DNA from 2 places in the Polycladomyces zharkentensis genome. Region 1 is predicted to be linked to the other one. Evidence: riboswitches for the same ligand, from Rfam matches in the RefSeq annotation. Region 1 holds a riboswitch; the other holds the start of a gene.

Evidence for each region. A riboswitch is a leader RNA that binds a small molecule or an ion and turns the genes downstream of it on or off. The one in region 1 is predicted to bind S-adenosylmethionine.
Region 2: linked by a shared signal. The riboswitch ahead of metH (methionine synthase) and the one ahead of JQC72_RS04895 (nitrite/sulfite reductase) in region 1 are both predicted to bind S-adenosylmethionine.

Annotation. Positions count from the first base shown of each region.
Region 1 is NZ_JAFHAP010000005.1:82,028-85,708, reverse strand. It holds gene JQC72_RS04905 (phosphoadenylyl-sulfate reductase) at 1-271, opposite strand, end outside; gene JQC72_RS04900 (DUF3906 family protein) at 317-595, opposite strand; gene JQC72_RS04895 (nitrite/sulfite reductase) at 592-2,220, opposite strand; SAM riboswitch class I at 2,301-2,418, opposite strand; gene JQC72_RS04890 (YtoQ family protein) at 2,773-3,213, shown strand; gene JQC72_RS04885 (spore coat protein GerQ) at 3,309-3,635, opposite strand; gene JQC72_RS04880 (cell wall hydrolase) at 3,653-3,681, opposite strand, start outside.
Region 2 is NZ_JAFHAP010000011.1:88,145-91,825, reverse strand. It holds gene metH (methionine synthase) at 1-1,478, opposite strand, end outside; SAM riboswitch class I at 1,561-1,676, opposite strand; gene JQC72_RS12600 (disulfide oxidoreductase) at 2,199-2,651, opposite strand; gene JQC72_RS12595 (DsbA family protein) at 2,661-3,386, opposite strand; gene JQC72_RS12590 (glycine betaine ABC transporter substrate-binding protein) at 3,584-3,681, shown strand, end outside.

The DNA.
Region 1 (3,681 bases):
GACGATCCCGGGTTTCATAGGTTTCCCGGAACAAGAGACTGGTGTCCAAGTAGAAAATGTCGACATCGGGGTTCAATTTGACCAACATGTCCACGAGCGCCACGTCTTCATAACCGAAGCTGCACGCCAACGTCAAATCCGCCGGACCGAACTGCTGAACAGCCCATGCCAGGATATCCGAAGGATGTGCATTCCGTAATTCCTCAGCCGCCGCTTTGCACGCTTCCGGTGACCATACTTTCTCTTCCGTCTGTACAGTTTGATTGCCCATGATGTTCCCTCCTGCACAATGCATATTCATTCCGCACGCAATTGGTCACACATCAAACCCATTTTCCGACACATTTCCACTGATAACGTATCCGCTCCCCGTTTTTGCCCTGCGCTTTTCCTCCAACGCCCATTCCGCCACCTTGGGTGGAACGAGAAAATGACGTTCCCATTCTTTTTCCGCCGTGCTAAAGGCCGTTTCGTCGTCTTCCGCCAGGATCACAATCGTATGCGTTTCCCCTTCTTCCGTCACAACCGACAACCGGTACAGAAACAGGGAGGGTTCCTGACGATCCTTCCGATGATTCGTCTTATGAACACTCATTGCGTTCCCGCCTTGGCCAGTGCTTCGTCCAGTCGCTCCTGGAATGCGGCCACCCCTACGCGGTCCACGAATTCGGAAAACGATTCACCGGGTTGCCGTTCATTTTTGTAAAAGAGCACCAACGATTCCAACACGCGCGGAACATCATTTGCTTCCACACGCCCCTTGAGCTGGGTGTTGAAACGGCCTTTCCCGTTCAGATGTCCGCCAACCGACACGGTGTATGCCTCCACCATGCCTGCCGAAGTTTTCAGTTTGCCGCCCAACAGCCCGATATCGGCGATTTGTTGCTGGCCGCAGGAGTTGGGACAACCGTTCACATGCAGGCGGATCGGCACGTCGAGGTCAATGCGGGAATCCAGATACTCCACCGTCCGGTGCATCAACTTCTTGGTTTCGGTCAACGCCAAGTTGCAGAATTCGTTACCGGTGCAGGAAACGGCATGTCCGACAAATGTTTTCGGATAGGGTGTCAGCCGCTCCAGCAACGGTTCTTTCAACAGATCGTCCACCCGGTCCCGCGGTACGTCGGGGATGATCACGTTTTGCGTGTTTACCGTGCGCACGGAACCCGAGCCGTATTTGTCCGCAAGATCGGCCAGTTGGAAAAACTCTTCTGCGGACGTCCGGCCGACGGGAATATTGAGTCCCACGTAGCAAAGCCCTTCCTGTTTTTGCGGATGCACACCCGTGAAATACCCGCCGTTCCACTCCTTCAACTGATCTTCCCCGCGGGAGGGATAAGGGCCGATCAGTTCGGTCAACACTTGCAAAAATTTCTCCGGTCCCCAGTCGGCAACCAGGAACTTCAGACGGGCACGATGCCGTTTTTCACGGTAACCGTAATCCCGGAACACTTTGGTGATTCCGACCGCCACATCCACCACTTGTTCCGGGCGCACAAACAGATCCAACTGCTGCGCCAGATGCGGCCGGTTGGACAATCCGCCGCCCACCCACACGTGGAATCCGACTACCCGTTCTCCGTCGATCTCCTTGATCGCAGGCGTGAAGGCGACATCGTTGATTTGTGCGTGCCCCGCATTGTGAATGTTGGCGGATACGGAAATTTTGTATTTCCTGGGCAAATTGGAAAATTCCTTGTTCAGCAAGAAAGTCTTCTCCAGTTCGGAAACGATCGGACGCGTATCGATCAGCTCATACGGATCGATTCCCGCCAACGGGTTACCGACAATATTGCGCGGACAGTCTCCACATGCCTCGTAAGAGTACAAACCCACTTCGTTCAACCGGCGGAAAATATCCGGGATATTCTCAATCCGAAGCCAGTGATACTGCACCGCCTGCCGTGTGGTCACATCGATGAGACCCCGGCCGTAATCGCGGGCAACTTCGGCCAGCACGCGCACTTGCCGAGAGTTCAGCACGCCCGTCGGAATCCGCACCCGCATCATGAAATAACCGTCAGATTTGGGTCGTTGCAGGTACAATCCCGCCCATTTGAAGCGGGCAAATTCCTCTTCGGGTATTGACTCAAACCCGGTTTGGGCGTATTTCTCGATATCGGGAATGACATCCAAACCGTCTTTTTCCAGTTTCAGTTTTTCCACTTCGTTCAGACGATCGATATCTTTCGCCCATTTCCATTGTTGCTGTTGCGCCATGATCGCTCCCCCTTTGATGAAAAAACCCCTTTTCCCGACGGGAGAAAAGGGGCGGTTTTTTCTCGATAACGCCTTTTTTCTCCCCATCTTCGAGAACCCGCGGTTCTCTCCGGAATTGGCACCGGGTTCCGCCCCGAGGGTCGAAACTGGTTGCCGAGGCTTCACAGGGCCGAGTCCCTCCACCTCTCTGGATGGGAAAGCAGGTATATTGCCAAAACCGAGTTAACCACTCAGATTAGTAAACTAAACTGATTTGTTGTCATGATACTCCGATTTGTCGCTATTGTCAACCCGTTTTCAAAAAAATTTTTTTAATAGGAACTGCCTATCTGTGAGAAAACCCCAAGCGCACCGAAGCCGTCCACTGCATGTTTGTCGCTTTTTGATACAATGGAAGAGGATCTGCCCCAAGGCATCATGGGTGTGTCCGGCCATCATCAGGTGGGCCGCATGCTGCGCCCACAGTTTCAAATCGCCTTGATTTGCTGGGCACAGGGGAAGCGATGCACACGATAGGAATCAAGACACGACCTCAAAAGGAGGAGATGGAAATTGGAACTGCTGGTTTATCTCGCGGGGCAAATTCATGACGATTGGCGCGAACAATTGCGAAAAAAAGCGGAAGAGCGCGGCCTGCCGATCATCTTTAAAGGGCCGCAGGAAGATCATGACCGCTCAGACGCGATCGGCGAACTCATCAAAGGAAAACAGCCCAACGCGGTATACCGCGATCATGCTGCGTCCGAACTGAACAATCTGCGGACACGAATCTGGATGCAGAAAGCGGATGTGGTGATTGCGCTGTTTGGTGAGAAATACCGGCAATGGAACACGGCGATGGACGCGGCCATGGCCATCCAGATGGGAAAACCGCTCATTTTGGTTCGCCCCGAAAGCCTGCATCATCCGTTGAAAGAGCTGTCCCAAAGGGCGCAAGTGACCGTGGAAACAGTAGACCAAGCGTTGGATGCACTGGCTTACGTTTTGGAGTAAGCAAAAAAAAATCCGTTTCCCCTGGCAGTACCGGAAACGGACACCGCTTCATCCAAGTCGGCTCCACCTGTTGATCGGGCCGGCTTTTTTGCCGTTTAAGATTCACCGGCCAAAGCGGCGGGCCGATCATCAAACACCACATAATCGATATTGATGTTGAGAAACATGTGATCCTTGCCGGTTTGCCTGTCGCGAACCACGATGAAATCCCTGCCGACGCCGCGCAGCGTGCCGGTGGTTTTTTTCGCAGGCCACTGGGGATTGTTTTCAAAAGTAAGATACACCGTCACTGTTTTCCCGATGTTGCGGTGGAGCAGGTCTTCCGAATACACACGCCGTCTTTGCTGTGTTACCGACGCGTCATCCCATCCTTGAACCGACAGGGAACCGTTTCCGTGTGGATAGTAATAAGGCCAATACACCTGTGCTCCTCCTTTTCTCAATATACATCCGGACACGATGCGGGTA
Region 2 (3,681 bases), on a different contig from region 1:
TCTTCCGGAATGCCGTACTTTTCCGTCAACAAGCGGTAGGAGCGTTCAGCCACCTCCCACTTCCGTTCGCGGTCGACGGCCATGCCCCGTTCGTCGATCGTGCCCACGACGACCGCCGCGCCGTAGCGGTGAATCAGGGGCACCACCCTTTCAAAGCGCTCTTCCCCGTCTTCCAGGTTGATCGAATTGAGAATGGCTTTGCCCTGCGAAAACTTCAACGCCTCCTCCATTACCTCGGGCGATGTGGAGTCGATCATCAGCGGCGCTTTGATCACCTTGACGGCATAGGTCAAAAACCGCCGCATATCCTCCAGTTCGTCCCTGTCGGGATCAGCCAGGCACACGTCAATCACCTGAGCGCCGTTTTTCACCTGTTTTCGGGCGATTTCCGCAGCGGCTTCATATTCCCCTTCCTGGATCAGGTTTCGGAATTTGCGCGACCCGATCACGTTGGTCCGCTCACCGACGAGAATCGGTCGATTGTCCGCTTCCACATAAACGGGTTCGATGCCGGATACCGCCGGGATGCGCCGTTCCGGTACGGGACGGGGGCGTTTGTCCTTCAGCGCCTCCGCCAGCGCACGGATGTGATCCGGTGTCGTACCGCAACATCCGCCCGCCATATTGAGCCACCCGGCTTCGGCAAAGGCAGCCAACTTGGCGGCCAGTCCCTCCGGCGTTTCATGATACCTTCCCTCTTCGTCCGGAAGACCGGCGTTGGGATAACAGCTTACCCCACAACCGGCCATCGAAGCCAGCGTCCGCAAGTGGTCACGCATAAATTCCGGGCCGGTCGCACAGTTCAACCCCACGGACAAGGGGCGGAGATGGGAGATGGACACGTAAAAGGCCTCCACATTTTGCCCGGCCAACATCGTGCCCATCGGTTCGATCGTGCCGGAAATCAGAATCGGCACTTCGGTTCCCAACTCCGCAAATGCCCGCCGGATTCCGATTCCGCCCGCTTTCACATTCAGCGTGTCCTGGGATGTCTCCAGCAGCAACGCATCCACGCCGCCCAACAACAGTGCACGCGCCTGTTCGTAATACGCATCCACCAGTTGGTCGAACGTGACACCGCCCGTCACCGAGAGCGTCTTGGTTGTCGGTCCCATCGCCCCGGCCACATACCGGGGAGAACCGTCCCGCTTCCATTTGTCAACGGCTTTGCGGGCGCAGGCCACCGCTGCGCGGTTGATCTCTTCCACACGGTTTTCCAGTCCGTACTCGGCCAGCACCACCGACGTGGCACCGAACGTGTTGGTCTCCACAATGTCTGCTCCCGCTTCCAGATACGCTTCATGAATGGATTGGATCAGGTCGGGGCGTGTCAGGTTGAGTATTTCGTTACATCCCTCATACTCTTCACCACCAAAATCCTCCGCCGTCAAACGGGCATTTTGCAGCATCGTTCCCATCGCGCCGTCCAGAATCAGGATTTTTTCTCTCATCCGTTCTGCCAACGGTTGAATACCCATGGCCATCATCCTCTTTCCTTCCATCAAATAAAAAACCTTTCATCTCTGATCGGATGAAAGGTTGGCGTCGTAAACGCGCAAACTCTCATCTCCCAGAGATACCCTCTGCAGGAATTGGCACCACATTTGAAAGGCAATCCCTCTCAAATAGGTTGCCGGGCTTCATCGGGCCAGTCCCTCCGCCACTCTGGATAAGAGTTCCGCTAATCGGATTATGTGATTTTTTCGGAACAGACGAACGAAAAGGATTTGGAGATAAATATACAAAAAGAACGGGGCACCTGTCAATTGATTTCAGATCTTTGATTCGGGTGAACCTTTTTCCTCCCGCTCCGACTCGAGCGTGTCTGGTCCATATGGTCCGCATTGTTTTCCCGGCTTTCTCCCCAGAACCTCCCGAAAAACGGATCATGTCCGCTTCGAACCGTTGGGCGAAAGAACCAAGCCAAGTGCGCTTCGCTCAGGGATGCTCGCAATGGGGTTCCTCCGACGCTTCGTTCTGCCGTCAACCCGGAAAGGATGCCTCCCTGACTAACCAGACACACCCTCCTCCATCCTCTCTTTCACCATACTATATGCGCTTTGAAAGAAACTTTTCTCCGTGTTTGTCCGACCGGGCCGCCCGTTTTTACTTCTCAGGTGCCCACACGCTCCTTCGTCCCGTTCTGCCGCCGGCAGATCGTTGCCACCGCCTGAGCAACGGTCAACCGATCGCAACCGTTATGCATCCCGTTCCGTCACCGTTTCAACAGCCTCGTCCGTTGCTCCCTTCCGGGCCGCCATCAGGAACCAAGTGATCAATACAAACGCCGTCAGTGCCAAAAAGGGAATGGTGACAAATCCGAACCAGTTGATGTATTCGCCCGTGCACGGCACCCCGCGCGTGCAGGGAGTGAACGACTTCATCGCCGGTACCTTTTGCAGCAGATAATGATAAAGCGAAATGGAACCGCCGATCACACTGAGCGGAAGCGTGTAGGAAATGATCCCCCGGTCATCCCGATAACTGGCGATTCCCAGCAACACCGTCAACGGATACATAAAAATCCGCTGGAACCAGCACAACTTGCACGGTTCAAACATCGCGATCTCGCTGAAATACAAACTGCCCCCCGTCGCAACCAATGACACCACCCATGCGAAATACATTCCGTATTGCCGAATCCACCCCATCATACCGGATTATCCTTTCTTGCCCGATTCCTGAAGCGCTTGATCCAACGCTTGTTTCAATTGATTGTAGTCCAGCGGATTGTCCACTTTTTTCCCGTTGACGTAGATCGTCGGAACCGAATTGATGCCCAGTTTCTTTCCGCTGTCCATATCCCGCTGTACATCGGCCTCGTATTTCCGGGTGCGGATGTCCTGTTCCAGACGTTTCACGTCAATACCGGAAACGTGCTGCTTGGCCAATTGCACCAGAAACTCCGGCGTGGCCCAGATGACATATTCGTCCTGTTGATTCCGGTAGATCGCGTCATAGAACTGCCAGAACGCCTGTGGATTTTGACGGTAAATCGACTCACCCGCAATGCCGGCCGTCACGGAATCCGGCCCGATGAACTGCATGTTGAGAAAGGCCATTTTTACCTTGCCGGTGTCGATATATTCCTTTTTCAGCAAAGGAAAGACGGTCTCCTCAAACCGTTTGCACACCGGGCACTTGAAATCCCCGAACTCGATCAGTGTCACCGGTGCTTTCGGATCGCCCAGGACGGGTTGACCCTGCGCCAACCGGTTGATCTCCTCTTTTTGACCGTCAGCGGCCAGTTGCGCAATGCCGAAGATGGCCAATATCAGCACAACCAGTCCCACCGTTACCATCGTCAACATCCGCATGTCCTTTTTCTTCCTTTTTGCCTGATATGACACGGTCTGCTTTTTCTTCGTTCGGTTCTTTTTCCCCATCAAAGTTCTCCTTCCCATGTGATCCGTTCCAGTCGGATTTGCTTTCTATTATCGCATAAAACAAGAAAAATGAGGACTTATGAAAAGCATCTTTTCGCTTGTTCGGAAAAAATTTACAAGCATAGTTGAAAAAAAGCCGTTTATCCCCGTCGGATAAAGGGAACGTTTTGAAAGGTAGTATCTATGGAGGGGATTGGATGTTCAAAAGAAGTTGGCTGTTATCCATTTGTCTCATTCTGTTGATCAGTCTCACCGCCTGCAAGGACGGGAAGACCGCCGAACCCGGCGAAATCGT